Regions from separate parts of the Streptomyces sp. NPDC007901 genome, predicted to be linked through region 2. Evidence: predicted binding sites of a transcription regulator. Region 2 holds the regulator's gene; the other holds the start of a gene.
The links. Region 2 encodes HrcA, which represses chaperone genes, less so after heat shock. Its sites were predicted from a motif close to TTNGCACTCNGNNNNNCNGAGTGCNAA; they were not measured.
Positions count from the first base shown of each region.

Region 1 (15,262 bases), on a different contig from region 2:
GTCCGCCGCCGGGATCCCGGGGCCCAGCACGGCGTGGCAGCAGTCGACGAACGCGTCCGCCCACCGCCGGGTGAGGAACGCCGCGTGGTCGGCGCCCAGGATCCCGCTCAGCAGCTCGGCGGCGATGTCGTCGGGGAGGAGCCGGAAGTAGTCCGGCGGCGCCCAGGGGGTGTGGGAGAAATGGCCGATTCGCAGGTCCGGGCGCAGGCGGCGCAGCATCCGCGGGGCCAGCGCCAGGTGGTAGTCCTGGATGACGACCGCGGCGCCCTCGCCCGCCTCCTGGGCCAGCGCCTCGGCGAACGCCCGGTTGTAGGCCTGGTACGACGCCCACTGGCGCCGGAACTCCGCGTCGAAGACCGGCTCCAGCGGGGTCTGGTAGAGCATGTGGTGGACGAACCACAGCACCGAGTTCGCGATGCCGTTGTACGCGCCGGAGAACACCTCCGCGTCGATGTCGAGCATCCGGACCCGCTGGCCCCCGGTGTCCGCCACCGGCAGCCGGCCGCCGGCGGTTCGGCGCACCGCCTCGCGGTCCCCGTCGCTCAGCGCCGCGCACACCCACACCGCGTTCGCGTCCGGGCCGATCGCCGACAGGCCGGAGACCAGCCCGCCGCCGCCCCGCTTGGCGTGCAGCGCGCTGCCTTCGCGCATCTCGTACGAAACCGGGCCGCGGTTGGACGCGACCAGCACCTCAGCACCGCCGGTGGAAGCCATACGCCTCAACCTAGCCCGGCCCGTAAACGCTCAAACGTACGGCTACACCCGACCGGTGGCCGTATACGGAACGCGCGTCGAACCCGTCGAAGTCACGCCACTTTGCGTTCGGCGTACTCCGCGATCTCCGACATCGGCGGCCGTTCCTCCGTGTCCACGGAGTACGTGCGCGGCTCGAAGCCGTCCTCGCTCCGTTCGAACTGGGTCAGGGACGGGCGGATCAGATGGCCGCGGGCCAGCCGCAGCTGGGCGGTGCGGTAGATCGCGGCGGACATCCGGCCGAGGGCCTGGCCGTCCTGGTGGCGGTGTTTGCGGACCCCCACGTCCACCTGGGCGAGGGCGTCCAGGCCGACCAGGTGCAGGGCGTCGACCAGCATGCCCAGCTCCACGCCGTAGCCGACCGGGAAGGGGAGCTGTTCCAGGAGCGAGCGGCGGGCCGCGTACTCGCCGCCCAGCGGCTGCACGAACCCGGCCAGCTGCGGCCAGTGCATGTTCAGCAGCGGGCGGGCCATCAGCTCGGTCACCCGGCCGCCCTGCCCGGCCGCGCCGGCGAGCGGGCGGTCGTACATCGCCTTGACCAGGTCCACCCCGGGGTCGGTCAGCAGCGGGCCGACGATCCCGGAGACGAAGTCGGAGGAGAAGTCCCTCAGGTCCGCGTCGATGAAGCAGACGATGTCCCCGGTGGTGACCAGCAGGGAGCGCCAGAGGACCTCGCCCTTGCCGGGGACGGCGGGGATGCGGGGGAGGATCGTGTCGCGGTGGACGACCCGGGCGCCCGCTGCCGCGGCCACCGCCGCCGTGCGGTCGGTGGAGCCGGAGTCGACGACCACGATCTCGTCGACGAGCGGCGCCTGCTGCATCAGGTCGTGGCGGATGATCGCGACGATGTCACCGACGGTCTCCTCCTCGTTGAGCGCGGGCAGCACGACGGAGACCGACTGACCCGTCCGCTGCTTGGCGCCGAGTATCCGGTGCAGGGGGCGGTCGTTCAGGGACCAGGAGCGGGTGGCCAGCCAGCGCTCGACTTCTTCCAGCACAGTCAGCGGCTCCTCACTGTCACGATCACACCGCGCGGTGTGATCCATCTCGCGGTTCGGACGACTATCTCAACTGTCCTGGCCTTCGGTTACAGTCTTGAACAACGCCGATGACCATCGCATGTCGTACGGTCACCGTGCGTCGACAACCGAATACAGCTCATCCAGAGGGGCAGAGGGATACGGCCCGATGAAGCCCCGGCAACCCTCCAGTCGGTACTCGTCTTCCATGGCGTGGCTCCCGGCTAGGGAAGGTGCCAAATCCGTCTCACGGCGAGATGCGTCGTGAGGAAGATGAGGAGAAAGGGCCTCGCCTCACATGGCTGCGCAGACTGTTGCAACCGATTCCCCGAAGACCGTCGACCTGGGCCCCGCCACGGCACTGTCCTGCCGCGAGTGCGGCCACCGGGTGCCGCTCGGCCCGGTGTTCGCCTGCGAGGAGTGTTTCGGCCCGCTCGAGATCGCGTACGACTACTCGGCCTACGACACCGAGGAGCTGCGGAAGCAGATCGAGGCGGGACCCGCGAACATCTGGCGTTACGCCCCGCTGCTGCCGGTCCCGGCCGACGTGGCGACCAAGCCCAACATCAACCCCGGCTGGACCAAGCTCGTCCAGGCCGACAACCTGGCCAAGGAGCTGGGTGTCACCGGCGGCCTGTACGTGAAGGACGACTCCGGCAACCCGACGCACTCCTTCAAGGACCGCGTCGTCGCCCAGGCCGTCGAGGCCGCCCGCGCCTTCGGCTACACCACCCTCTCCTGCTCCTCCACCGGCAACCTGGCCGGCGCGGTCGGCGCCGCCGCCGCCCGGGCCGGCTTCCGCTCCTGCGTGTTCATCCCGCACGACCTGGAGCAGGGCAAGGTCGTCATGGCCGCGATCTACGGCGGCGAGCTCGTCGGCATCGAGGGCAACTACGACGACGTGAACCGCTTCTGCTCCGAGCTGATCGGCGACCCGGCCGGCGAGGGCTGGGGCTTCGTCAACGTCAACCTGCGGCCGTACTACGCGGAGGGCTCGAAGACCCTGGCGTACGAGATCTGCGAGCAGCTCGGCTGGCAGCTCCCGGACCAGCTGGTCATCCCGATCGCCTCCGGCTCGCAGCTCACCAAGGTCGACAAGGGGCTGCAGGAGCTGATCAAGCTCGGGCTCGTCGAGGACAAGCCGTACAAGATCTTCGGTGCGCAGGCCGAGGGCTGCTCGCCGGTGTCGGTGGCCTTCAAGGGCGGCCACGACGTGGTGCGGCCGCAGAAGCCGAACACCATCGCCAAGTCCCTCGCCATCGGCAACCCGGCCGACGGTCCCTACGTCCTCGACATCGCCCGTCGTACGGGTGGTGCGGTGGAGGACGTCACCGACGAGCAGGTCGTCGACGCGATCAAGCTGCTCGCGCGGACCGAGGGGATCTTCGCGGAGACCGCCGGCGGAGTGACGGTTGGAGTCACCAAGAAGCTCATTGAGAATGGGCTCATCGATCCCTCGAAGTCGGTCGTTGTACTCAACACCGGTGATGGGCTGAAGACGCTGGACGCGGTGGCGGGTACGGGTCTTACCGCGACCATTCGCCCGAATCTCGAGTCTTTCCACGAGGCCGGGCTCGCCTGAGTCCCCGAGAAATAGGGCGCTGCCCTGACCGGAGGTTTAAAGCCGTGAGCGTCACTGTTCGCATCCCCACCATCCTGCGCACCTACACCGGTGGCCAGGCCGAAGTCAGTGCCGAAGGTGCCACCCTCGGCGAGGTCCTCACCGACCTGGAGAAGAACCACACGGGAATCGCCGCCCGCGTTCTCGACGACCAGGGCAAGCTGCGCCGGTTCGTCAATGTGTACGTCAATGACGACGACGTGCGCTTCGAGCAGGGACTGGAGACCGCCACCCCGGACGGGGTCGGCGTCTCCATCATCCCGGCCGTCGCGGGCGGCTGACCGATTCCGCTGCCCCGCTGACCTGCTGACCTGATGGCCGTATGACCGAACATTACCTTCGGTAATACCCATCACCGAGTGTTCATCTGATTGCCCCCTCCGTGAGAGAAGCGGAGGGGGCAATTCTGTGTGGTTGAGCGCGGTAGAGTTGGGGAACGCGGTCCCGATCTCCAGGTCGGGAGCCCCGTATTCGATACCGCGAGCCCGACAAGAAGTGGCCAAAGTGTGCGGGTTCTTTGCGGCTTTTGCGGCTTATCTGGGGCCCGACTTGCCCTGAATTCGGCCGAATTCTTGCTACATTCCGGACCCTTCCCGTCCAGAATTCTCGTCCGATTGACCTGTTGCAGACGGCAGTTGGACAGATACATTCAGCCGCGGTCGACGCGTTCCGGCGCACGCCCCCAACCATTGGGGGGTGAGGTCTGACCCGGATCCGCGAAGTGTGGATCTGTGCAAGGGCCAGTAATAGGGGAGTTAGGCATGGCTCAGGGCACCGTCAAGTGGTTCAACGCGGAGAAGGGGTACGGCTTCATCGCGGTCGACGGTGGTGCGGATGTTTTCGTCCACTACAGCGCGATCCAGATGGACGGGTACCGCACCCTGGAAGAGGGTCAGCGAGTCGATTTCGAGATCTCGCAGGGCCAGAAGGGGCCGCAGGCGGACATGGTCCGGCTGGCGACCGGCTGAAGCACGCGCCGACTGACAGCGACGTTCTTCTGTACATCTTCGAAGGGCTCGTGCCTCCCGGGGTACGGGCCCTTCGGCATGCCCCGGGCCCGTCCGCGCCCCGCCCGTGCCCGCCCGGGTTCCTCCCTCCAGTCCCCGGGAGGCGCTTGCACTCGCCTACCCCGAGTGCTAATCATTGGCGTTAGCACTCTGAAGGTGAGAGTGACAAAGAAGGACCGGGTCGGTGAGGCCCGCGGGCCGGGTGGGGCAAGGAACCCACGGGTCGGCGAGCCGTCCGTCGCGGGCGCGGGCGCGGTCCTGAAGACTCACCCCCAGTCCTGGAGGGACCACTTCACATGGCCAAGATCATCGCGTTCGACGAGGAGGCGCGGCGCGGCCTCGAGCGCGGCATGAACCAGCTCGCGGACGCCGTCAAGGTGACGCTCGGCCCCAAGGGCCGCAACGTCGTCCTCGAGAAGAAGTGGGGCGCCCCCACGATCACCAACGATGGTGTCTCCATCGCCAAGGAGATCGAGCTCGAGGACCCGTACGAGAAGATCGGCGCCGAGCTGGTCAAGGAAGTCGCCAAGAAGACGGACGACGTCGCCGGTGACGGTACGACCACCGCGACCGTGCTCGCCCAGGCCCTGGTCAAGGAAGGCCTGCGCAACGTAGCCGCCGGCGCCAACCCGATGGCCCTCAAGCGCGGTATCGAGAAGGCCGTCGAGGCCGTCTCCGGTGCCCTGCTCGAGCAGGCGAAGGATGTCGAGACCAAGGAGCAGATCGCTTCGACGGCCTCCATCTCCGCCGCCGACACCCAGATCGGCGAGCTCATCGCCGAGGCCATGGACAAGGTCGGCAAGGAAGGCGTCATCACCGTCGAGGAGTCCCAGACCTTCGGTCTGGAGCTGGAGCTCACCGAGGGTATGCGCTTCGACAAGGGCTACATCTCGGCGTACTTCGCCACCGACATGGAGCGTATGGAGGCGTCCCTCGACGACCCGTACATCCTGATCGCCAACTCGAAGATCGGCTCCGTCAAGGACCTGCTCCCGCTCCTGGAGAAGGTCATGCAGTCGGGCAAGCCGCTGCTGATCATCGCCGAGGACGTCGAGGGCGAGGCCCTGTCGACCCTGGTCGTCAACAAGATCCGCGGCACCTTCAAGTCCGTCGCCGTCAAGGCCCCGGGCTTCGGCGACCGCCGCAAGGCGATGCTGAACGACATCGCCATCCTCACCGGCGGCGAGGTCATCTCCGAGGAGGTCGGTCTCAAGCTCGAGAACACGACCCTCGACCTGCTGGGCAAGGCCCGCAAGGTGGTCATCACCAAGGACGAGACCACCATCGTCGACGGCGCCGGCTCCTCCGAGCAGGTGCAGGGCCGGGTCAACCAGATCCGCGCCGAGATCGAGCAGTCCGACTCGGACTACGACCGCGAGAAGCTCCAGGAGCGCCTGGCCAAGCTCGCCGGTGGCGTCGCCGTCATCAAGGCCGGTGCCGCGACCGAGGTCGAGCTCAAGGAGCGCAAGCACCGCATCGAGGACGCCGTCCGCAACGCGAAGGCGGCCGTCGAGGAGGGCATCGTCGCCGGTGGTGGCGTGGCGCTCATCCAGGCCTCCTCCGTCTTCGAGAAGCTGGACCTCGAAGGTGACGAGGCGACCGGCGCCAACGCCGTGAAGCTCGCCCTGGAGGCCCCGCTCAAGCAGATCGCCGTCAACGGTGGTCTCGAGGGTGGCGTCGTCGTCGAGAAGGTCCGCAACCTCCAGGTCGGCCACGGCCTGAACGCCGCGACCGGCGAGTACGTCGACATGATCGCCGAGGGCATCATCGACCCGGCGAAGGTGACCCGCTCTGCCCTGCAGAACGCCGCCTCCATCGCCGCGCTGTTCCTCACCACCGAGGCCGTCATCGCCGACAAGCCGGAGAAGGCCGCCGCGGCCGCCCCGGGCGGCATGCCGGGCGGTGACATGGACTTCTGAGCCTGACGGCTCGGCAGCTCCGACGCAGCACCGAGGGCGGCACCCCTTGCCACACGGCGGGGGGTGCCGCCCTTCGGCGTTCCCGCGCCGGGTTCGCGCCGGGGCGCTGCGGCATGATGACCGCGGTGGACACCGAGATACTGGTAGACGTATGGCGGCGGCTCCTCGCCGACCCGCACACGTCCTGGGAGCTGTTCGAGCACGGCACCTGTGTCGTGCTGACCGCTCCCGACGGAGACCTCGCCGCACAAGCCACCGGGATCCTGCGGGAGTTCGGCCCGGTGCACGCCGGATCCCCGGCGGGGGACTTCGGGGTGATCGACCCCAAGGACGTCGAGGGGTGGGTCGTCACCGGGCATCACGGCGACGTCCTCACCTACGTCGGCCCCGCCGAACCCCGCGACCCGTCGCAGCTCGCCGTCGGTCTGCACGGACGGACCAAACGCCACGCGGACGCCACCGCACCGAACGTCGTCCACGTCGAGGACAACAGGAGCTGAGGCGCAGGTCGCCCGCCGGCTCGCCCGGGGCCCGTGTCCCGGGTCACACCGCGTTCGGGTGGTTGCCGGGAATGCGTACGTCCGGGCAGGTCGTTGTGCACGGAGGTGCACTCGATGCGTGTGCACATACCGACTGGTATACGGCCAAGGTATACGACCCACTCCCGAGGAGCCCTCCACGTGACCGTCACCATGCCCCCCGCCTCCCGCGCGGCCGAGATCCTCTCCCGTCCCATCGCCCTCAACGGGCTCACGGTCCCCAACCGGATCGTGATGGCGCCGATGACCCGCCAGTTCAGCCCCGGCGGTGTCCCCGGTGAGGACGTGGTCTCGTACTACTCCCGCCGGGCCGCCGCCGGTGTCGGTCTGATCGTCACCGAGGGGACGTACGTCGGTCACGACTCGGCCGGGCAGAGCAGCCGTATCCCGCGGTTCCACGGCGAGGAGCAGCTGGCGGGCTGGGCGAAGGTCGCCGAGGGGGTGCACGCGGCCGGCGGCACGATCGTCCCGCAGCTGTGGCACATCGGCATGGTCCGCAAGCAGGGCCAGCCGCCGTTCGCGGACGCCCCCGCCGTCGGCCCCTCCGGCATCCGCCTGGACGGCACCGAGGGTGAGGGCAAGGCGATGACCTCGCAGGACCTGGACGACGTCATCCGCGCGTTCGCCGAGGCCGCGGCCGACGCCGAGCGCATCGGCTTCGACGGCGTCGAGCTGCACGGCGCCCACGGCTACCTGCTCGACCAGTTCCTGTGGGCGGGCACCAACCGCCGCACCGACGCGTACGGCGGCGACCCGGTCGCCCGCACGAAGTTCGCGGCCGAGATCGTGGCGGCCGTACGGGACTCCGTCTCCGCCGACTTCCCCGTCATCTTCCGCTACTCGCAGTGGAAGTCCGACAACTACGACGCCCGTCTCGCCGAGACCCCCGAGGAGCTGGAGGCGATCCTGACCCCGCTGGCCGCCGCCGGCGTCGACGTCTTCCACGCCTCCACCCGCCGCTACTGGCTCCCCGAGTTCGAGGGCTCCGACCTCAACCTGGCCGGCTGGACCAAGAAGCTCACCGGAAAGCCCACCATCACCGTCGGCTCGGTCGGCCTCGACGGCGACTTCATCAAGGGCTTCCAGGGCGAGGGCTCCCCGGTCAAGGGCATCGACGACCTCCTCGACAGCCTGGAGCGCGACGAGTACGACTTGGTCGCCGTCGGCCGCGCCCTCCTCCAGGACCCCGAGTGGGCGTCGAAGGTCCTCGCGGGCCGCACGGACGAGCTGGCGTCGTACGACGCGGCGGCGCTCAAGACCCTGAGCTGACCCGGGTCCGTCCGCCCTCGGTTCCGCCGGCGACCAGCCGGCGGAACCGAGGGCGAACGCGTACGGCACGAGAAGCAGGAGCGCGGGGTGGGGCACTTCCCTGGCAGGACGGCCCCCATGGCACCGGTGTCCTCGGACATGCGCTTGTTCATCCCACCACCAGGACCACCGAACCCACCGCCTGCACCGGCACGGACGGAATCCCGAACAGCAGCGCGGTGTTCCACGCCGTACCGTTGCGCGTCTCGCTATCTAGGTGTGTGGCGCCGGCCCTCGTGCCGCCGCTGACCGACTGCTTCGCCACGCCTGTCACCAGCGTCAGGCCTCTGCGATCCGTATGAGGGAGCCTCTCATCCGCCCCGCGAACGCCCAGACGGCCACGGGCAACACGGACGACATCAGCAGCGTGGATCCGATGATCCCCGTGTTCGTGTGCGGCAGAAGCACTGCGGAATCTCCCTGGAGCAGGTGGCTGGCGGCGCCCATGGCCGCGAAGGGCGACGGCGGGCCCCGTCATCCGGTGCGAAGCTGTGCCGGCCCGCTGCCCCCGCCATTACCGTCGTCCCCATGAGCCACCCCTCCCGCCCGGCCACCCCCGCCGATCTCGATGCCGTCGTGTCCACCCTGACCAGTGCCTTCCTCCAGGACCCGGTGTGGGGTCCGGTCTTCCCCGACGAGGTGCGGCGGGCCGGGCAGATGGGGGAGTTGTGGCGGGTGTACGCCCGTGCCGCGCTGCGGTATCCGTGGACGTTCGTGACGCCGGGCGTGGAGGCGGTGGCCGTCTGGATTCCGCCGGGCGGTGTCGAGCTGACCGAGGAGGAGGAGCGTGAGCGGGGCGAGGCGATGGAGAAGGTCGCCGGGGCCGAGGTGGCGCGGGCCGTCGAGGAGACGGAAGCGAGCTTCGGGGCCGCCCATCCGGAGGAGCCCTTCTACCATCTGACCATCCTCGGCACCCGCACCGACCACCGGGGCAAGGGGCTCGGCATGGCGCTGCTGTCCGACACGCTGGCCCGGCTCGACGCCATCGGCGCGAACGCGTATCTGGAGTCCACGAACCCCGCCAACGACCGCCGTTACGAGAGCGTGGGCTTCGTCCCGCGGGGCGAGATCGTCACGCCGGGCGGCCGGACCGTGACCACGATGTGGCGCCCGGCTCGCTGACCGCCGCCCTGTCCGGCGTCTAGTCTCCGGGAGATGAGGATCCTGCATCTCTCCGACACCCACCTGGACCGCACCGACGCCCCCAACAGACGCGGCGTCAACGCCACCGCGTCCCTGCGCCTGATGCTCGACGAACTCCGGCATCTCCAGGGCCTCGACGCGGTCGTCGTCACCGGTGACCTCGCCGACGACGGCGCGGTGGAGGCGTACACGACCCTGCGCACCCTGATCGGCGCGTACGCGCAAGTCCGGAACATCCCCGTCCTCTACACCACCGGCAACCACGACGAGCGCGAGGCGTTCGCGAAGGTGCTGGGCAGCGGGCATCTGGCGGCCGACGGTACCGACCGTGCGGAGTCGTCCTTCGACGCGCCGGAGCGGGCCGCCGTCAGCACGGTCGGCGGCCGGCGCTTCGTCACCCTGGACTCGCTCGTACCGGGGAAGGTCCACGGCCGCCTGGGCCAGGCCCAGTTGGAGTGGCTGCGCGAGGTGCTGCGCACCCCGGCCTTGCGGGGCACGGTGCTCGCCTTCCACCATCCGCCGTTCGCCCTCGGCCTCTCGGCGACCCAGCAGGCCTTCGGGCTCCGTGACCCCGGCGACCTGGCGGCGGTGATCCGGGGGAGTGACGTACGGGTGATCCTCACCGGCCACTACCACCTCCAGCTCTTCGGTCTGCTGGAGTCGGTGCCGGTGTGGGTGACGCCGGGGGTCGTCAACCGGATCGACCTGACCGTGGCGGCCGGGGGCGAGCGGGCGGTGCGCGGGGCGTCTGCCTCGCTGGTGGAGCTGGACGGCCCGGCGAGCCCGATGTTCCACACCTTCCACGCGCGGGATCCGCAGGCCCACGAGACGGTGTACGAGATCGACGAGGAGCGGGCCCGGGCGTTCGTCGCCGAGCACGGCTGAGGGGTCGTAGCCGCTCCTCCACTCCCGAGCAGTCGTTTTGTCGCAGGTCAGCGCGATTCTCCTGGAATTAACTTGCTTAACTCAATCAATCGACTTAAGCTTGCTTAAGTCAAGCAGTCAAAGACTCCGCTCATCGAGCCCGTCCGATGGAGGCCAGCCCCCATGTCCGACGCCCTCACCCGACCCGCCGCGGCGGGAACATCCGCCCCGCCGCGGCCGAACGCCGTGGTGGCGGTGCTGGCCCTGGCCGGGATCGTCGTCTCGCTGATGCAGACCCTGGTCATCCCGATCGTCCCGGAGCTGCCCACCCTGCTGCACGCCTCGGCCTCGGACACCGTCTGGGCCGTCACCGCCACCCTTCTGGCCGCCGCGGTGGCCACCCCGGTCGTCGGCCGCCTCGGCGACATGATCGGCAAGCGGCGCATGCTCCTGACCAGCATCGTGCTCCTGGTCTCCGGTTCGGTCGTCTGCGCCCTCGCCGACTCCCTGGTCCCGATGATCATCGGCCGTACGCTGCAGGGCCTCGCGGCCGCCGTCGTCCCGCTCGGCATCAGCATCATGCGGGACGCGCTGCCCGCCGACCGGCTGGCCGGCTCCACCGCCCTGATGAGCGCCTCGCTCGGGGTCGGCGGCGCGCTGGGCCTGCCCGCCGCCGCGTTCATCGCCGACAAGTGGGACTGGCACATCCTGTTCTGGACCTCGGCCGCCCTGGGCGCCGTCGCCTTCGCGCTGGTGCTGCTGATCGTGCCCGAGTCCAAGGTCCGCACCGGCGGCCGCTTCGACCTCGCCGGAGCGCTCGGCCTGTCCGCCGGTCTGGTCGCGCTGCTGCTCGCCGTCTCCAAGGGCGCCACCTGGGGCTGGACCTCCGGCACCACCCTCGGCCTGGGCACCGCCGCCGTCGTGATCCTGCTCGCCTGGGGCTTCTGGGAGCTGCGCTCCCGGCAGCCGCTGGTCGACCTCCGTACGACCGCCAAGCCGCAGGTCCTCTTCACCAACCTCGCCTCGGTCGCCCTCGGCTTCTCGATGTTCGCGATGTCCCTGGTCCTGCCGCAGCTGCTCCAGCTGCCCGAGCAGACCGGCTACGGCCTCGGCAAGTCCATGCTCACCGTCGGCCTGGTGCTCGCCCCGCAGGGCCTGGTGATGATGGTCATGTCCGCCGCCTCCGCCAAGCTCACCCAGGCCAAGGGCCCCAAGGTCACCCTGATGATCGGCGCCCTGATCGTGGCCTCTGGCTACGCCCTGAACATCGTCCTGATGTCCGAGGTCTGGCACCTCATCCTGGTCTCCTGCATCATCGGCGCCGGCGTCGGCTTCACCTACGGCGCCCTGCCCGCCCTGATCATGGGCGCCGTGGACCCGTCGGAGACGGCCGCGGCCAACAGCCTCAACACCCTGATGCGTTCCCTCGGCACCAGCTTCGCCAGCGCCATCGCCGGCGTCATCCTGTCCCAGATGACCACGGACTTCGGCGGCCACGCCCTGGCCTCGGAGAACGGCTTCAAGGTCGTCATGGCCATCGGCGCCGGAGCCGCACTGCTCGCCTTCCTCGTCGCCACGTTCATCCCACGCCAGAAGGCGGCCGCGGTGGCCGCGACGGACGGCGACCGCGAGGTCGAGTCGGTCGGCGCGGAGGCGTAACCGGGCAGTTGGCGATCCGCCGGGCGGCTTTCACCCCATCGGGTGAGGGCCGCCCGGCACTTCCGTCCACCCCCACCCGTTTCACGAGTAACCGGCAACCGATCGATCTCCCCCAGCTGGAGCGCCCCGAAGGGGGCGCGGGGCTGTGTCCGATATGCGGCTCCGCCGCGTGGGCGCGAGCAACCAGCCACGACCCGTAGTCGACGACCCACACCAGCCGAACCGCCAACCAGCCGAACCGCCAACCAGCCGAACCGCCAACCATCCAAACCGCCCCGCCTGAAGCGCCCTGAAAGGGGCGCGGGGAACTGCGCGAGCAACCCCACACGACCCGCGGTCGAAGGAACCACCTCAGCTCACCCCCCACACACCACCCGCCCCAATAAAGCGAGCGACGATGACGACGACCAACCCCCCTGAGTCGGCTCACTCCGACCGCCCGGTCGCCCGGACGACCACCGGTACCGTCCGCGGCCGCCGGGAAGACGGCCTCGCGGTCTTCCGGGGCATACCGTTCGCCGAGCCCCCGGTGGGCGAGCTGAGGTTCGCCGCCCCACGCCCGGCACGCTCATGGGACGGCACGCGGGACGCGTACGCCTTCGGGCCGCCGCCCCCGCAGGAGCCGGGCATGACGGCCACGGGCGCGAGCCCGGAGGCCCCGGAGGGCGACGACTGGCTGACGGTGAACGTGTGGACCCCCGACCCGGACCCGGCTGCCCGCCGCCCGGTGATGGTGTGGATCTACGGCGGCGCCTACAAACTGGGCCACTCCGGCAGCCCCGGCTACGACGCCCAGCACATCGCGCGGGACGGCGACGTGGTGGTGGTCTCCCTCAACTACCGCGTCGGCATGGAGGGTTTCGCCCAGATCGAGGGGGCGCCCGCCAACCGCGGCCTCCTGGACCAGGTCGCGGCGCTGGAGTGGGTGCGGGAGAACATCACGGCGTTCGGCGGCGACCCCGATCAGGTCACGGTCTTCGGCGAGTCCGCGGGCGCCGGTTCGGTCGCCTCCCTGCTGGCGATGCCGAGGGCGCGGGGCCTGTTCCGGCGGGCGATCGCCCAGAGCGTCCCCGGCACGTTCTTCTCCCTCGACCTGGCCGAGGACATCGGCAGGGCCCTCGCCGCCGAGGCCGGCCTGCGCCCCACGGTGGCCGACCTGGCGACGGTCGACCCGCGCCGGTTGCCGGACGCCGGGCAGGCGCTCAGCGCCAAGATGCTCCAGCACCTGGACCGCTGGGGCCGGATCGCGCCCACGGTCACCCCGTTCTCCCCGGTGGTCGACGGGGACGTCCTGCCCACCACCCCCTGGCAGGCGCTGGCCTCCGGCTCCGCCCGGGACGTGGACCTCCTCGTGGGCCACAACCGCGACGAGTACCGCCTCTTCCTGGTCATGGGCGGGATGTACGGCAAGGTCACGGAGGAGCAGGCGACCGGCGCACTGCGCCTGTTCGCACCGGGTGGCGAGGCGGGGGAGCGGGCCTACCGCGCGGCCTTCCCCGAGGCGTCGCCGACCGAGCTGTACGAACGGGTGCAGACCGACTGGCTGTTCGCCATGCCGTCCCTGCGCCTGGCGGAGACGCAGACCGCAGGCGGCGGCCGGGCCCACCTCTACGAACTGACCTGGGGCGCCCCCGGCAACGGCGGCATCCTGGGCGCCTGCCACGGCCTGGACATCCCGCTGCTCTTCGGCACGTTCGAGGCGGACCTCGCCAACCTCCTCTGGGCGGGCGCCGGTGTCACCCCCGAGGCCGAGGCCCTGTCCAGCCGCTTCCGCACGGCCTGGACCTCCTTCGCGACCACCGGCGACCCGGGCTGGCCGGCGTATGACCCCGAGGCCCGCTCCACCCAGGTCCTGGACACGCACCCGACCGTGACGGCGTACCCGGAGGAGAGGACCCGGCAGCTCTGGGAGGGGTACGACTTCACGCCGTCGCCGTTGCTCGGCTGACCGACCGGGTCCGGAGGGCGTTTGGCGGAGGCACTGCGCCTGCTGGGGAGGGACCCGGAGCGCCGGCCGACGGGCGGGTGAGGGCGGGGGGCCGGGCCGGACGTCACCCCGTCCCCGTCGCGGCCGCCGTCGCTCAGCTGATCCGTTTCTCGAACCAGTGGTGGGCGTAGGGCTCGTCGTTGAAGGCGGGGACCTCCTGGAAGCCGAAGGAGTGGTAGAGGGTGATCGCGCTGCTGAGGGTCTTGTTGGTGTCCAGGCGCAGGGTGTCGTAGCCGTGCCGGGCGGCCTGCGCCTCCAGCTCGGTCAGGAAGCGGCGGGCGAGGCCGAGGCGGCGGGCCCGGGGGGCCACCCACATGCGCTTGATCTCGGCGGGAGCCCCGGCCGGCAGCTTCACACCGGCACAGCCGATGGGTTCGCCGTGCAGCCGGGCGACCAGGAACAGGCCGTGCGGCGGGCGGAGTTCGCCCGCGTCGGGCAGCAGGCTGCGCGCGGGATCGAAGCCGGTGTCGAAGCGCTCCTGCAGCTCGGCGAAGTAGGCGAGGAGGCAGTGCCGGGCGTCGGGGTGGTCGGGGTCGACGACGTCCAGGGCGACCGTCCCGGCGGTCAGCAGCCGGTCGACCTCGGCCATGGCCGCGACCAGCCGGGCGCGCTGGGCGGCGTTGAGCGGTTCGAGGAGGGAGGCGGCCAGCTCGTCGCTGCTCTTATCGAGCAGCTCGCGCTCCGCCAGCCCCTTCTCCGTGAGCCGCACGGTGCGGACCCGCCGGTCCTGGGGCTGCGGCTCCACGGTCACCAGACCCGCGCTCTCCAGGGAACGCAGCAGCCGGCTGACGTACCCGGAATCGAGTCCGAGCCGCTCCCGCAGCCGCCGTACGTCCTGACCCTGCCCACCGATCTCCCAGAGCAGCCGGGCCTCGCCGATCGGCCGGTCGCGGCCCAGATAGCGGTCGTGGAGCACGCCCACGCGCTCGGTGACGGTGCGGTTGAACCGTCGCACCTGCTCGATCTCTGTAGCATCCATTCTCTGACTCTAGTCAGAGAATGCTGATCGGGTAAGGGGAGGCCGGCCGCTAGAGGTTGCCGAGGGGCTCGATGTCCACCTGCACGGGGGTGCCCCAGACCCGGAGCACCTCGTAGTCGGTGAACTCGTGCACCAGCCGGTAGGCCATCGCCGGCCGGGATCCGCGCCGCTGGGCCGCGATGTACAGCTCGGCCTCGCGCCGGTCGCGGCGAGGGGTGCCGCACAGCTCCCAATCCCGCCCGTTCCACGCTTCCGGCAGCCACCGCTGCTGGGGCTGCGGCCGGTCGGCCCGCACCCCGTACCGGGACATGGCGGGCCCGGCAGCCTCCTCCCGCACCGGCCGCGGCCCGCTCCCGAACTCCGACCGCCGTGCCGCCCGCCGCCGCGTCTCGCAGAGCAGGCACAGGTCAGGGGCGCTCTCGTCCACGGGGCCCTGCGGGTGCTCGGCGCACCGGGTGGTGGGC
Region 1 is NZ_JBIBKW010000007.1:310,791-326,052, reverse strand. Features, by position in the region: gene ACFZDK_RS24380 (trehalose-6-phosphate synthase) at 1-714, opposite strand, end outside; gene ACFZDK_RS24375 (glucosyl-3-phosphoglycerate synthase) at 807-1,751, opposite strand; SAM riboswitch class I at 1,909-2,052, shown strand; gene thrC (threonine synthase) at 2,071-3,354, shown strand; gene ACFZDK_RS24365 (MoaD/ThiS family protein) at 3,399-3,674, shown strand; gene ACFZDK_RS24360 (cold-shock protein) at 4,155-4,361, shown strand; gene groL (chaperonin GroEL) at 4,697-6,319, shown strand; gene ACFZDK_RS24350 (hypothetical protein) at 6,436-6,819, shown strand; gene ACFZDK_RS24345 (NADH:flavin oxidoreductase) at 7,000-8,127, shown strand; gene ACFZDK_RS24340 (hypothetical protein) at 8,276-8,431, opposite strand; gene ACFZDK_RS24335 (GNAT family N-acetyltransferase) at 8,695-9,288, shown strand; gene ACFZDK_RS24330 (metallophosphoesterase) at 9,322-10,194, shown strand; gene ACFZDK_RS24325 (MFS transporter) at 10,357-11,832, shown strand; gene ACFZDK_RS24320 (carboxylesterase family protein) at 12,230-13,780, shown strand; gene ACFZDK_RS24315 (GNAT family N-acetyltransferase) at 13,914-14,798, opposite strand; gene ACFZDK_RS24310 (hypothetical protein) at 14,848-15,262, opposite strand, start outside.
Region 1: the regulator HrcA is predicted to act here: its motif matches at 4,507-4,533, upstream of groL (chaperonin GroEL).

Region 2 (15,262 bases):
TGCCGCCGTACTTGCGGTTGGTGGTGCCGTCGGCCTGCTGGAAGGCCTCGAAGATGACCGGGAGTTTCTCGGCGGCGATGCCGATGCCGGTGTCCGACACCTCGAAGGCGATCACCTCGTCGCTGTCGCGGACACAGTGGCGCTCGGAGTCCTTCTCCCGGGTCACCCGTAGTTCCACGCGTCCCTTGGCGGTGAACTTGATCGCGTTGGAGAGCAGGTTGCGCAGGATCTGCTGGAGGCGCTGTTCGTCGGAGTACATCTCTCGCGGTACGTCGTCGCCGACGGTCACCTCGAAGGCCAGGCCCCGGTCCAGGGTGAGCGGGCGGAAGGTCGCGTGGACGTAGTCGAGGAGTTTGATCAGGGGGAGGCGCTTGGGGCGTACGTCCATCCGGCCGGCCTCGATCTTCGACAGGTCCAGGATGTCGTTGATGAGCTGGAGGAGGTCCGAGCCGGAGCGGTGGATCGTCGTCGCGAACTGGACCTCCTGATCGGAGAGATGGCCGTCCGGGTTGTCGGACAGCAGTCGGGCCAGAATCAACAGGGAATTCAGCGGGGTGCGCAGTTCGTGCGACATGTTCGCCAGGAACTCCGACTTGTACTGGGACGACGTCGCCAACAGAGCCGCCTTCTCCTCCAGTTCCGCGTTCGAGCGCTGCAGCTCGGCCTGTTGTTTCTGCAGTTCGTCAGAACGTTCCTGGAGTTGCATCGCGAGCCGCTGCGACTCGCCGAGCAGGGACTCGGTGCGCGAGTTGGCGATGATCGTGTTGATCGCCACGCCGATGGTGTTGACGAACTGGTCGAAGAACGCCAGGTGGACGTCGGAGAAGCGGGAGAAGGAAGCCAGTTCGATCACGCCGAGGAGTTTGTCCTCGAAGAGGATCGGGATGATGACGATCGTGGTCGGGGCGGCCTCGCCCAGACCACTGTTGATCTTGATGTAGTCCGGCGGGGTCTCCTCCACGAGGATCCGCTGCTTCTCGCGGGCCGCCTGGTGGACCAGGCCGTGCACCGGGAGGCCGCCGGTCTCGACCGTCGCGCCCTGTGCCGAGCCGTATCCGGCGATGAACGCCAGTCCCTTCGCCGGTACGGCCGTGCGCACGGCGGCGCCGTCCTCGTCCGGGTCGGCCAGGAAGAACGCCCCGTACTGGGCGTTCACCAGCGGGGTCAGCTCGCGCAGGATCAGGTCGGCGACCTCCATCAGGTCGCGGTGGCCCTGCATCAGCGCGGCGAGGCGGGCCAGGTTGGACTCCAGCCAGTCCTTCGCGCGGGTCGTCTCGCGCAGGTTGGCCACCATCAGGTTGATGTTGTCCTTCAGTTCGGCGACCTCGCCCTGCGTCTCGACGGTGATCGAGCGGGACATGTCGCCCTGGGCCACGGCCGAGGCGACCTCGGCGATCGCGCGGACCTGGGTGGTGAGGTTGAGCGCGAGTTCGTTCACGTTCGTCGTGAGGCGTTTCCAGGTGCCGTACACGCCCTCCACGCGGGCCTGGCCGCCCAGCTGCCCCTCGGAGCCCACCTCGCGAGCCACCCGCGTCACCTCGGAGGAGAACGAGGACAGGGTGTCGACCATCGTGTTGATCGTCGTCTTGAGTTCGAGGATCTCGCCGCGCGCGTCCACGTCGATCTTCTTCGACAGGTCGCCCTGTGCCACGGCGGTCGCCACCTGAGCGATGTTCCGCACCTGGGAGGTCAGGTTGTCGGCCATGTAGTTGACGTTGTCGGTCAGGTCGCGCCAGACCCCGGAGACGCCGAGGACCTGTGCGCGGCCGCCCAGCCGGCCGTCGGTGCCGACCTCGCGGGCGACGCGGGTGACTTCGTCGGCGAAGGCCCGCAGCTGTTCCACCATCGTGTTGACGGTGTCCTTCAGTTCCAGGATCTCGCCGCGTGCGTCGACGGTGATCTTCTTGGAGAGGTCGCCGTTGGCGACGGCCGTCGTCACCTGGGCGATGTTGCGGACCTGCGAGGTCAGGTTCAGCGCCATGAAGTTGACGTTGTCGGTGAGGTCTTTCCAGACGCCGGAGACGCCCCGGACCTGCGCCTGACCGCCGAGGTTTCCTTCCGTGCCGACTTCGCGGGCGACGCGCGTGACTTCGTCGGCGAAGGCGGACAGCTGGTCCACCATCGTGTTGATCGTCGACTTCAGTTCAAGAATCTCGCCTTTCGCCTCCACGGTGATTTTCTTGCCGAGGTCGCCCTGGGCGACGGCGGTGGAGACGAGAGCGATGTTGCGGACCTGGGACGTCAGGTTGTCCGCCATGAAGTTGACGTTGTCGGTGAGGTCTTTCCAGACGCCCGACACGCCCCGGACCTGGGCCCGGCCGCCGAGGTTTCCTTCCGTGCCGACTTCGCGCGCGACGCGCGTGACTTCGTCGGCGAAGGCGGAGAGCTGGTCGACCATCGTGTTGATGGTTGATTTCAGTTCAAGAATTTCGCCCTGCGCGTCGACCATGATCTTCTGGCTGAGGTCGCCGTTGGCGACGGCCGTCGTCACCTGGGCGATGTTGCGGACCTGCGAGGTCAGGTTCGACGCCATGAAGTTGACGTTGTCGGTGAGGTCCTTCCAGACGCCCGACACACCCCGCACCTGGGCGCGGCCGCCCAGCTGGCCCTCCGTGCCGACCTCGCGGGCGACGCGGGTGACCTCGTCGGCGAACGCGGAGAGCTGGTCGACCATGGTGTTGACGGTCAGTTTCAGTTCCAGCAGTTCGCCGGTCGCCTCGATGGTGACCGTGCGGGTCAGGTCGCCGCGGGCCACCGCCGTCGTCACCAGGGCGATGTCGCGGACCTGTGCGGTCAGCCGGGACGCCATGGTGTTGACGGCCTCGGTCACGTCCCGCCAACTGCCCGACAGGCCCTGCACCTTGGCCCGGCCGCCGAGCCGCCCCTCGGTGCCGACCTCGCGCGCGACCCGGGTCACCTCGCCGGTGAACAGGGACAGCTGGTCGACCATCTTGTTCACCGCGCGGCCCAGCCGCCGCAGATCGCCGCGCAACTGCCGGCTGCCGTCGTGCAGATCGACCCGCTGGGTCAGATCGCCGCCGGCCACCGCGTCCAGCACACGCGTGGCGTTCGCCGCCGGGGCGACCAGGGCGTCGAGGACCTGGTTGACGTCGTTGACACGGGACGTCCAGGCGCCCTGGCCGGGACTCGCCGACAGCCGCTCGTCCAGGCGGCCGTGGCGCACCAGCTCCTGTTTCACGCGGCGCACATCGGTGTTGAAGTGGATGTTGCGGTCCATGATCTGGTTGAAGACGGCGGTGAGTTCGCCGACGATGCCCTCGCCCGTCTCCGGCACCTTGGTGAAGTCGCCGTCGCGGGCGGCGGTCATCGCGGCGAGCAGAGGGCGCAGTTCGGATGCTCGGAGTTGTTCCAGTTTCTGTCCGTCTTCGAGCACACGCGTAGCACTGTTCTCACTCATGGCGGCCCACTTCGGTAACTCGGTGCTTATGGGCGCAGTCAGTCTGTCACTCTGTCCGCATCGATCGGGATGTATTCGTCCGAACTGTTCGGGGAGCTGGACATGGGGGCCATACCCACGCAACGGGAGACCGCCTCCCGGGTCCGTGAGGCGCCTGCGCACGACGACGCGCCTGCGCACGACGACGCGCCTGCGCACGACGACGCGCCCGCGCACGAGAGTGCGGGCTTACGCGCGCAGGGGCGCGCGACTCTGCACGGAAGCCCCCTCGCACCCGGTTCCGCCCGCGCACTGGTGCGCGCCTCCCTCGACGAGTGGATCGACTGCGGACTGCTGGGCCGGGAGCGGCGGCGGGTCGCCGAGGACGCCCTGGTCGTCGTCAGCGAACTCGTCACCAACGCCGTGGTGCACGCCGGTACGGACGTCGAGGTCGACTGGTGGCTGGAACAGTACGCACCGGAGGAGGACGAGGAGCCGGCGTTCGTCGTCGAGGTCACCGACCACCACCCCTCTCGCGCCCCGCGTGACCACCCGGGCGATACGCCGTACGAGACGCCGGAGTTCGGGCGCGGGCTGCGGCTGGTCGCCTCGCTCGCCGAGTCCTGGGGGGTGACCTACCGCACCGGCGCCAAGTCGGTGTGGGCGCGGCTGACCGGCCGCGGCGGCACGCTCCCCGACGAGCAGGAGCTGAAGGTCGCCGAGATCCTCGCCCCCGAGCCGCCCGCCCACGCGGACGACTCCGCGCGCGCCTGCTCCCACCGCCCCGAACGCGACCAGGACTGGCTCAACCGGGGCGCGCTCACCTTCCTCGCCGAGGCCTCCGACCTGCTCGCCGGACAGCTCGACGAGAACCTGGTGGCCGCGCTCACCGGCCAGCTGATCGTGCCCCGGCTCGCCGACTGGTGCGCGGTGTGGCTGGAGGACGAGGCCACCGTCCGCGGCGGCTGGCGCGATCCCACCGGCGCGGGCGGCCCGCGGCTGGCCCGGGTCTGGCACGGCAGCGAGAACCGCATCGAGGAACTGCGCCGCGCCCTGGAGAAGGACCCGCCCTGCGCCAGGGACGGCTTACGGTCCGGGCCCGAGCCGTATCCCTGGCCCCGCGAGGCGCTCGGTCCGCAGGGCGCCCTCGGCTCGGCGCTCGCCTACCGGCTGATCGCGGGCGGCCGCCCGCTCGGCACGCTCGTCATCGGACGCTCCGGCCCCGACGGCTTCCCCGACGAGATCACCGGCCTGGTCGAGGACTTCGGCCGCCGGGTCGCCCTCGCCATCGGCGCGGCCCGCCAGTACGCCCGCCAGGCCACCATCAGCGCCGTACTCCAGCGCGGACTGCTGCCCGGCGCGGTCGCCGAGATCCCGGGGGTGCGCAGCGCGCTCGTCTACGAACCCTGCGACAAGGGCGGACCCAGCGGCGACTTCTACGACCTCTTCCCGGCCGGCGACGGCCGCTGGTGCTTCGCCGTCGGCGACGTCCAGGGCAAGGGCCCCGAGGCCGCCGTCGTGATCGGGCTCGCCCGGCCCTGGCTGCGCCTGCTCGCCCGCGAGGGCTACCGGGTCGCCGACGTCCTCGACCGCCTCAACCAGCTCCTCCTCGACGACGCCACCGAGGCCGCCGACGCCGCCGCCCGTGCCCTGGTCGCCGCCGGCGGCCGCCCGCTGCCGCCCGGCGACGGCCCGCAGACCCGCTTCCTGTCCCTCCTCTACGGCGAGCTCACCCCGCTGGAGGGCGGTGGGGTCCGCTGCACCCTCGCCTCCGCCGGGCACCCGCTGCCGCTGCTCCTCGGCCCCGACGGCGAGGTCAGTACCGCCGCCCGCCCGCAGACCCTGCTCGGGGTCATCGAGGACGAGACGTACACCAGCGAGACCGTCGAGCTCGCGCCCGGCCACAGCCTGCTGTGCGTCACCGACGGGGTCACCGAGCGCCGCTCCGGCACCCGCCAGTTCGACGACGGCGACGGGCTCGCGCGGGCGCTGGCGGGCTGCGCGGGGCTGAGCGCCGAGCTGATCGCCGAACGGATCAGACGGCTCGTCCACGAGTTCGGCGGCGGCCAGCCGGAGGACGACCTGGCGCTGCTCGTCCTCCAGGCGGAGTGACCGGCGGAGCAACCGGCGCCGTACGGGACAATGGAGGACATGCCTTCCGCACTCCCCGACGGCGAACCCGTCCCCGACGACGGCGCGCTCCCCGCTTCCGCGCTCGCCGGGGCCGCCGCCCGCCCCCTCGGGTTCTACCTGCACGTCCCCTACTGCGCGACCCGCTGCGGCTACTGCGACTTCAACACGTACACCGCGACCGAGCTGCGCGGCACCGGCGGTGTCCTCGCCTCCCGCGACAACTACGCGGACACGCTGATCGACGAGGTCAGGCAGGCCAGGAAGGTCCTCGGCGACGACCCGCGCGAGGTGCGGACCGTGTTCGTCGGGGGCGGTACGCCGACGCTGCTGGCCGCCGCCGATCTCGTACGGATGCTGGGCGCGATCCGCGACGAGTTCGGGCTCGCGGCCGACGCCGAGGTCACGACGGAGGCGAACCCGGAGTCCGTCGACCCGGCCTATCTGGCGGCCCTGCGGGAGGGCGGCTTCAACCGGATCTCCTTCGGCATGCAGAGCGCGAGGCAGCACGTGCTGCGGGTGCTCGACCGGACGCACACCCCCGGCCGCCCCGAGGCATGCGTCGCGGAGGCCCGCGCGGCCGGCTTCGAGCACGTCAACCTCGATCTGATCTACGGCACCCCGGGCGAGTCCGACGAGGACTGGCGGGCCTCCCTGGAGGCTGCGATCGGCGCCGGTCCGGACCATGTGTCGGCGTACGCGCTGATCGTCGAGGAGGGCACCCAGCTCGCCCGCCGGATCCGCCGGGGCGAGGTCCCGATGACCGACGACGACGTCCACGCCGACCGCTACCTGATCGCCGAGTCGGTGCTGACGGACGCGGGATTCGACTGGTACGAGGTGTCCAACTGGGCCACCTCGGAGGCGGCCCGATGCCTGCACAACGAGCTGTACTGGCGGGGCGCCGACTGGTGGGGCGCCGGGCCGGGGGCGCACTCCCACGTGGGCGGGGTGCGCTGGTGGAACGTCAAGCACCCGGGGGCGTACGCGGCGGCCCTGGCATCGGGGCGGTCGCCTGGCGCCGGACGCGAGCTCCTGACGGACGAGGACCGGCGGGTGGAGCGCATCCTCCTGGAACTGCGGCTGCGCGAGGGCGTGCCGCTGGCGCTGCTCAAGGAGGAGGGGCTCAAGGCGTCGCGCCGGGCCCTGTCGGACGGACTCCTGGAGCAGGGGGCCTACGACGAGGGGCGGGCCGTGCTGACACTGCGCGGGCGGCTGCTGGCGGACGCCGTGGTCAGGGACCTGGTGGACTGATCACTCCGGTGGGTGAACCGGGCGTCAGGCCCCACCGCCGCCCGTGACGAAGTCGATCAGTTCCTCCACCCGGCCCAGCAGCTCCGGCTCCAGGTCCTTGTAGGAGCCCACGCGCGCGAGGATCGCCTGCCACACCGCGCCCGTGTTCTCCGAGGGCCAGCCCAGCGCCCGGCACACGCCCGTCTTCCAGTCCTGGCCGTGCGGGACGCGCGGCCACGCCTCGATGCCCAGGGACGACGGTTTCACGGCCTCCCAGATGTCGATGTACGGGTGGCCGACGACCAGGGCGTGCTCGCTCGTCACCGACCGGGCGATGCGCCATTCCTTCGTGCCGGGGAGCAGATGGTCGACGAGGACGCCCAGGCGGGCGTCCGGGCCGGGGGCGAATTCGGCCACGATCGAGGGGAGGTCGTCGACGCCCTCCAGGTACTCCACGACCACGCCCTCGATGCGCAGGTCGTCGCCCCAGACCTTCTCGACCAGTTCCGCGTCGTGGCGGCCCTCCACGTAGATGCGGCCCGCGCGGGCGACACGCGCGCGGGCGCCGGGGACGGCGACCGAGCCGGAGGCGGTGCGGGACGGGCGTACCGGACCCCCGGACGCGGGCCGTACGAGGGTGACGACCTGCCCCTCCAGGAGGAAGCCGCGCGGCTCCAGCGGGAAGACGCGGTGCTTGCCGAAGCGGTCCTCCAGGGTGACCGTGCCCGCCTCGCAGCGGATCACCGCGCCGCAGAACCCGGTGCCGGGCTCCTCCACCACCAGACCGGGTTCGGCGGCCACCTCCGGCGCCGGTTTCGGCTTCTTCCACGGCGGGGTCAGGTCGGCGGAGTACTGGCGCATTCGGATGACGATAGGAGAAGCCGGACGGGTGCGCCTACGACACGCCGAAGCGGGCGGCCAGGGCGTCGCGCTGGGCCCGCACGAACGCCGCGTCGACCACCGCTCCGTGACCTGGGACGTACAGGGCGTCATCGCCGCCGAGCGACAGCAGGCGGTCCAGGGCCGCGGGCCAGCGCGACGGTACGGCATCGGGGCCGGCCTGGGGATCGCCGGACTCCTCCACCAGGTCGCCGCAGAAGACCACCGCCGGGTCGCCGGGGACGAGGACCGCGAGGTCGTGGGAGGTGTGGCCGGGGCCCACGTCGGCCAGCAGGGCCCGGCGGCCGTCGCCGAGGCCGAGGGTCCACTCGCCGGAGACCGGGCGGCGGGGGAGCGGGAGGGCGTCGGCCGCCTCCTCGGCCTCGGGGGCCGGGAGGCCGTTGCGGACCGCGTCCAGGCGCAGTGCCTCGCGGTCGTGGGCGAGGACGGCCTCCGCGCCCGCCGCCGCGTACAGGTCGGTGCCCGCGAAGGCGGGCGTGCCGAAGACGTGGTCGAAGTGGGGGTGGGTGAGCGCGAGATGGGTCACACGGCGCCCGGCCAGCCGCTGCGCCTCCGTACGCAACCGCGCGCCCTCCGCCAGGCTCGACCCGGCGTCCACCATCAGGGCCGCGCCCGCGCCGAGGACCAGCCCGGCCGTGCAGTCCCAGCCCGGCAGCCGGCAGCGGCCGACGCCTTCGGCCACCCGCTCCCACCCCAGCTCTTCCCAAGTCACCGTCATGCCGCGACGCTAGCCGTAGAACGTCACGGGTCCTGACCGACCTTGCCCAGTCAGTACCCGACGGCCGTACACTGGGCCGGGGATGTTGGCACTCGGGATCGCAGAGTGCCAGACGAAAGACCCGAAGGACCCGAAAGGCCGCGGGCACGACTTTCTGGAGGTGTGGCGCTGGATGCTGAGTGAACGCAGGCTTCAGGTATTGCGCGCCATCGTCCAGGACTATGTCGGCACCGAGGAACCGGTCGGGTCGAAGGCGCTGACCGAGCGGCACAACCTCGGGGTCTCCCCGGCGACCGTGCGCAACGACATGGCCGCCCTGGAGGACGAGGGGTACATCGCCCAGCCGCACACCAGCGCCGGGCGGATCCCGACCGACAAGGGCTACCGGCTGTTCGTCGACAAGCTCGCCGGTGTCAAGCCGATGAGCGCGCCCGAGCGGCGGGCGATCCAGAACTTCCTCGACGGCGCCGTCGACCTCGACGACGTCGTCGCGCGGACCGTGCGGCTGCTGGCGCAGCTGACGCGGCAGGTGGCGGTGGTGCAGTACCCGTCGCTGACGCGGTCCACCGTGCGGCACGTGGAGCTGCTGTCACTGGCTCCGGCCCGGCTGATGCTGGTGCTGATCACCGACACCGGGCGGGTCGAGCAGCGGATGGTCGACTGCCCGGCGCCGTTCGGGGAGACGTCGCTGGCGGATCTGCGGGCGCGGCTGAACAGCCGGGTCGCGGGGCGCCGGTTCTCGGACGTGCCCCGGCTGGTGGAGGATCTGCCGGACGCCTTCGACGCCGAGGACCGCGGCACGGTCTCGGCGGTGCTCTCCACCCTGCTGGAGACGCTCGTCGAGGAGAACGAGGAGCGGCTGGTGATCGGCGGCACCGCCAATCTCACCCGCTTCGGGCATGACTTTCCCCTCATGATCCGGCCCGTCCTGGAGGCATTGGAGGAACATGTCGTTCTTCTCAAACTCCTGGGCGAGGCCGGGGATTCGGGCATGACCGTACGCATCGGTCACGAGAACGCCTATGAGGGACTCAACTCCACGTCAGTGGTGTCGGTCGGTTACGGTTCGGGCGGCGAGGCACTCGCCAAACTCGGCGTGGTCGGACCGACCCGCATGGATTACCCGGGAACGATGGGAGCGGTACGAGCGGTGGCACGGTACGTCGGACAGATCCTGGCGGAGTCGTAAGTGGCCACGGACTACTACGCCGTTCTCGGCGTGCGCCGCGACGCGTCGCAGGAAGAGATCAAGAAGGCCTTCCGTCGGCTCGCGCGCGAGCTGCACCCGGACGTCAACCCGGACCCGAAGACCCAGGAGCGGTTCAAGGAGATCAACGCCGCTTACGAGGTGCTCTCGGACCCGCAGAAGAAGCAGGTCTACGACCTCGGCGGCGACCCGCTCTCGCAGGCGGGCGGCGGGGGCGCGGGCGGCTTCGGGGCCGGCGGCTTCGGGAACTTCTCCGACATCATGGACGCGTTCTTCGGTACGGCGTCGCAGCGCGGTCCGCGCTCGCGCACCCGCCGGGGCCAGGACGCCATGATCCGGATCGAGGTCGAGCTCGACGAGGCGGCCTTCGGCACGACCAAGGACATCCAGGTCGACACGGCGATCGTCTGCAACACCTGTAACGGTGAGGGCGCTGCGCCGGGCACCTCCGCTCAAACGTGTGACATGTGCCGGGGCCGTGGTGAGGTCTCGCAGGTGACGCGGTCCTTCCTCGGCCAGGTCATGACCTCCCGGCCCTGCCCGCAGTGCCAGGGCTTCGGGACCGTCGTGCCGACGCCGTGCCCCGAGTGCGCCGGTGACGGCCGGGTCCGCTCCCGGCGGACGCTGACCGTGAAGATCCCGGCCGGTGTCGACAACGGCACCCGGATCCAGCTCGCCGGTGAGGGCGAGGTCGGGCCCGGCGGCGGTCCCGCCGGTGACCTGTACGTCGAGATCCACGAGCTGCCGCACTCCACGTTCCAGCGGCGCGGCGACGATCTGCACTGCACGGTGACGATCCCGATGACGGCGGCCTCGCTCGGCACGAAGGTGCCGCTGGAGACCCTGGACGGCATGGAGGAGGTCGACATCCGGCCCGGCACCCAGTCCGGCCAGTCGATCCCGCTGCACGGGCGCGGTGTCACGCATCTGCGGGGCGGCGGCCGGGGCGACCTGATCGTCCACGTCGAGGTGCAGACCCCGACCAAGCTGGACCCCGAGCAGGAACGCCTCCTGCGCGAGCTGGCGAAGCTGCGCGGCGAGGAGCGGCCCACGGGGCAGTTCCAGCCGGGGCAGCAGGGCCTGTTCAGCCGGCTGAAGGACGCGTTCAACGGGCGTTGACGGGGGCGCCCGCAGCGGGTCGCGGAGGGGCCGTGCCGCCGCGATATGTGGCATGTGCCAAAGAGGCGGCCCGATTCGGTCTTGTTCGGAGGACGTGACAACATGCCGTCATGTCCTCCGCACTGACCGATCTCTTCCCCTTTCCGATCGTGCAGGCCCCCATGGCCGGCGGGGTCTCCGTCCCGCAGCTGGCCGCCGCCGTGTCCGAGGCGGGCGGGCTGGGGTTCCTTGCCGCCGGGTACAAGACCGCCGACGGGATGTACCAGGAGATCAAGCAACTGCGAGGGCTGACCGGCCGCCCTTTCGGGGTCAACCTCTTCATGCCCCAGCCGGAGTATGCGGAGTCCGGCGCCGTGGAGCTCTACGCACACCAGCTGGCCGGTGAGGCCGCCTGGTACGAGACCGAGCTCGGTGACCCGGACAGCGGCCGGGACGACGGGTACGACGCGAAGCTCGCCGTACTCCTCGACAACCCGGTGGCCGTCGTCTCCTTCCACTTCGGTGTGCCGACCCGCGAGGTACTGGACTCCCTGCGCCGCGCCGGAACCCTCACCCTGGTCACCGCGACCACCGCCGAGGAGGCCCTCGCCGTCGAGCGGGCCGGGGCGGACGCGGTGATCGCGCAGGGCGTCGAGGCCGGCGGGCACCAGGGCACCCACCGGGACATCGCCGAGAACGACGGAGCCGGGATCGGACTGCTGTCGCTGATCGGCCAGATACGGGAGACCGTGGGCATCCCGGTGGTCGCCGCCGGCGGGATCATGCGCGGCAGCCAGATCGCCGCCGTCCTCGCGGCGGGCGCGAGCGCCGCCCAGCTCGGTACGGCCTTCCTCGCCACCCCCGAGTCCGGCGCCGCCGACATCCACAAGCAGGCGCTGACCAACCCCCTGTTCGTCCGCACGGAACTGACCCGGGCCTTCTCCGGGCGGCCCGCCCGCGGTCTCGTCAACCGCTTCCTGCGCGAGCACGGGCCGTACGCGCCCGCCGCCTATCCCGAGGTCCACCACCTCACCTCCCCGCTGCGCAAGGCCGCCGCCAAGGCCGGGGACGCGCAGGGCATGGCCCTGTGGTCCGGGCAGGGGCACCGGATGGCCCGGGAGCTGCCTGCCGGGCAGCTGGTGGAGACCCTCGCGGAGGAACTCGCCGCCGCGTCGACAGCGTTGTCGACCAAGGCGGAGACCAAGAGGGGAGACGGGCGATGACTGCCCCCGTGTTCGTGCTGGACCCGCTCGTCGTACCCGACTTCTCCGGCGGCGAGGTCGTCCTGGACGGTCCCGAAGGACGGCACGCGGTCTCCGTGAAGCGGCTGCAGCCCGGTGAGGACGTCATCCTCACCGACGGGCGCGGACGCTGGATCGAGGGCGTCGTGCGGGCCGCCGAGGGCAAGGACCGGCTGGTGGTGACGGACCTGGAGAGCGTCCACGAGGAGCCCCTCCCGCAGCCCCGTATCACCGTCGTCCAGGCCCTCCCCAAGGGCGACCGCGGCGAGGTCGCCGTGGAGACCATGACCGAGGTCGGCGTCGACGCGATCGTGCCCTGGCAGGCCGCCCGCTGCGTCACCCAGTGGCGGGGCGAGCGGGGGCTCAAGTCGCTCGCGAAGTGGCGGGGCACCGCCCGCGAGGCCGGCAAGCAGTCCCGCCGGGTCCGGTTCCCGGAGGTCGCGGACGCGGCGAGCACCAAGCAGGTTGCCGCACTTCTCGCCAAAGCCGACCTCGCCGCCGTCCTGCACTCCGACTTCGAGCACGGCAGCACACCGCTGGCCACCGCCGACCTGCCCGCCACGGGCGAGATCGTGCTGGTCGTCGGGCCCGAAGGAGGCGTCGCCCGGGACGAGGTGGCGCTCTTCGAGGAGGCGGGTGCGAAGACGTACACCCTGGGGCCTAGCGTGATGCGTACATCGACCGCCGGGACGGCCGCCGCGGCCCTGTTGCTCGGCCGCACCGGCCGGTGGTCCTGACCCGCGCGACACCCTGGGGGACACGCCGTGGAACTCGCCCAAGTCCGGCTCCTGGTCACCGACTTCGCCGCCTGCTATCACTTCTACGCCGAGGTGCTCGGGCTGAAGCCGCAGTCGGGGGCGAGCGAGGGACCGTACGAGAAGTTCAGTCCGCACGCCGGGTCCGCGGGGATCGCCCTGCAGGACCGGACGATGATGGCCGAGGTGCTGGGCGAGCTGGGGGACACCGCCACCGGGCACCGGTCGCTGGTGGTGCTGCGTGTCGACGATCTCGACGCCTACTGCGAGCAGATCGTCGCGCGCGGCGCGGTCCTGGTGCAAGGACCCGCGCCCATGACGGAACGCATGCGGGTCGCTCACCTCAAGGACCCCGAGGGGAACCTGGTGGAACTGCAGGAATGGCTGCTGCTGCGCACCTGAAGGGTGACGGCTGCGAACACGTGAGTGGCCGTATGCCCCCTACCGTCACGGGCCCGGCGGTGGGAGGCTGCCCTCCATGGGGGCATTGAGCCGGATTCGGCGGCGGCCGCGCGGGACCAGGGTGGCGGCCGTGGCGGGGCTCGCGGTGATCGCCGTGGGTGGCGTCGTGGGCTGCCAGCCGACCGATCTGAACTCCGCGACCGTCGCGTACACCACCGACCAGACCGCCACCGCCGAGCTGAAACGGCAGCACGTCGACGTCAGTTGGCTCACCTGCACCGGCAACTACGGGTCCTCGACTGCCAGTTCCACGAAGACACCCTCGGCCTCGCAGACCACCGTCGTCTCCGTGGACTGCCGGGGCCGGACCAAGGACGGGCGGGACATCACCGTCACCGGACGGGTCACCAAGGCCGTCAGCGGGGCCTGTGTGCGCGGGGACCTCGTCGCCAAGGTCGGCGGCAAGGAGTGGTTCCACGTGAAGGGCCTCGGCAACTGCGACGCCACGCCCGGACCGACGTACAGCACCTACCGGCCGCCCACCTACGGGCAGCAGCCCGGCCCCACCGTGACCGTGACGAAGACCGTCTGGTGCCAGGGCGACCCCAAGTGCTGGCCCGTGCAGGGCAAGTGATCGAAATCGGCCGCCGGAGACCCGCCGCGGTGCATAGGCTGAGCGGGTGACTCAGGGTGCAGCGACAGGACCGCGGTCCTACCTCCGATTTCCCCATGTCCACGGCGACCTGGTCGCCTTCACCGCCGAGGACGACGTGTGGCTCGCGCCGCTGGACGGCGGCCGGGCCTGGCGGGTCAGCGCCGACAACGTCCCGGTGACCCTGCCCCGTATCTCGCCGGACGGGACCACGGTCGCCTGGACCTCCACCCGCGACGGCGCCCCCGAGATCCACATCGCCCCCGTCGACGGCGGCTCAGCCACCCGCCTGACGCACTGGGGGAGTGCCCGCACCCAGGTGCGCGGCTGGACCGCCGACGGGCAGGTCCTCGCGATCACCACCTACGGCCAGTCCAGCCTCCGGCGCAGCTGGGCCCGTACCGTCCCGCTCGACGGCGGCCCGTCCACCGTCCTGCCCTACGGCCCGGTCGGCCATGTCGCCCTCGGGCCGCACCCCGTGCTGCTGTCCGCGCCGATGGGCCGCGAGGCGGCCTGGTGGAAGCGGTACCGGGGCGGTACGGCGGGCAAGCTGTGGATCGACCGGGAGGGGGAGGGCGAGTTCGTACGGCTGCACGCTGAGCTGGACGGGAACCTCGAATACCCCGTCTGGGTGGGGGAGCGCGTCGCGTTCCTCTCCGACCACGAGGGCACCGGGGCGCTGTACTCCTCCCTCGCCGACGGCTCCGATCTGCGTCGGCACACGCCCCTCGACGGGTTCTACGCCCGGCACGCGGCGAGCGACGGCAGCCGGGTCGTCTACGCGTCCGCCGGTGAACTCTGGCTCCTCGACGACCTGGAGGGGGCCGAGCCGCGCCGGCTGGACATCCGGCTCGGCGGCTCCCGTGTCGACCGGCAGCCGTACCCGGTGAACGCGGCCCGCTGGTTCGGCTCCGCCTCGCCCGACCACACCGCGCGCGGCAGCGCCGTCCTGGTCCGCGGCGGGGTGCACTGGGTGACCCACCGGTCCGGTCCGGCGCGGGCGCTCGCCGCGCAGCCCGGGGTACGGGGACGGCTGCCCGTCACCTTCCGCGCGGACGCGGAGGAGTGGGTCGTGTGGGTGACCGACGCCGAGGGCGACGACGCCCTGGAGTTCGCCCCCGCCACCGGTCTCGCGCCCGGCTCCACCCCGCGCCGGATCGCCGCCGGACAGCTCGGCCGGGTCCTGGAACTCGCCGTCGCCCCCGACGGCGGCCGGGTCGCCGTCGCCGCCCACGACGGACGCCTCCTCCTCGTCGAACGCGAGAGCGGCGAGGTCCGCGAGGTCGACCGCAGTGAGGACGGCGACGTCTCCGGCCTCGCCTTCTCGCCCGACTCCGGCTGGCTCGCCTGGTCGCACCCCGGCGCCGGCGGCCTCGCGCAGCTCCGCATCGCCCACACCACCGACCTCACCGTCACCGAGGCGACCCCGCTGCGCTTCCAGGACTACGCCCCCGCCTTCACCCGCGACGGCAAGCACCTGGCGTTCCTCTCCACCCGCTCCTTCGACCCGGTCTACGACGAGCACGTCT
Region 2 is NZ_JBIBKW010000034.1:37,747-53,008, reverse strand. Features, by position in the region: gene ACFZDK_RS51550 (HAMP domain-containing protein) at 1-3,418, opposite strand, end outside; gene ACFZDK_RS51545 (SpoIIE family protein phosphatase) at 3,521-5,509, shown strand; gene hemW (radical SAM family heme chaperone HemW) at 5,549-6,781, shown strand; gene ACFZDK_RS51535 (DUF3097 family protein) at 6,806-7,621, opposite strand; gene ACFZDK_RS51530 (MBL fold metallo-hydrolase) at 7,656-8,378, opposite strand; gene hrcA (heat-inducible transcriptional repressor HrcA) at 8,551-9,567, shown strand; gene dnaJ (molecular chaperone DnaJ) at 9,568-10,704, shown strand; gene ACFZDK_RS51515 (nitronate monooxygenase) at 10,815-11,906, shown strand; gene ACFZDK_RS51510 (16S rRNA (uracil(1498)-N(3))-methyltransferase) at 11,903-12,661, shown strand; gene ACFZDK_RS51505 (VOC family protein) at 12,689-13,081, shown strand; gene ACFZDK_RS51500 (hypothetical protein) at 13,158-13,715, shown strand; gene ACFZDK_RS51495 (S41 family peptidase) at 13,762-15,262, shown strand, end outside.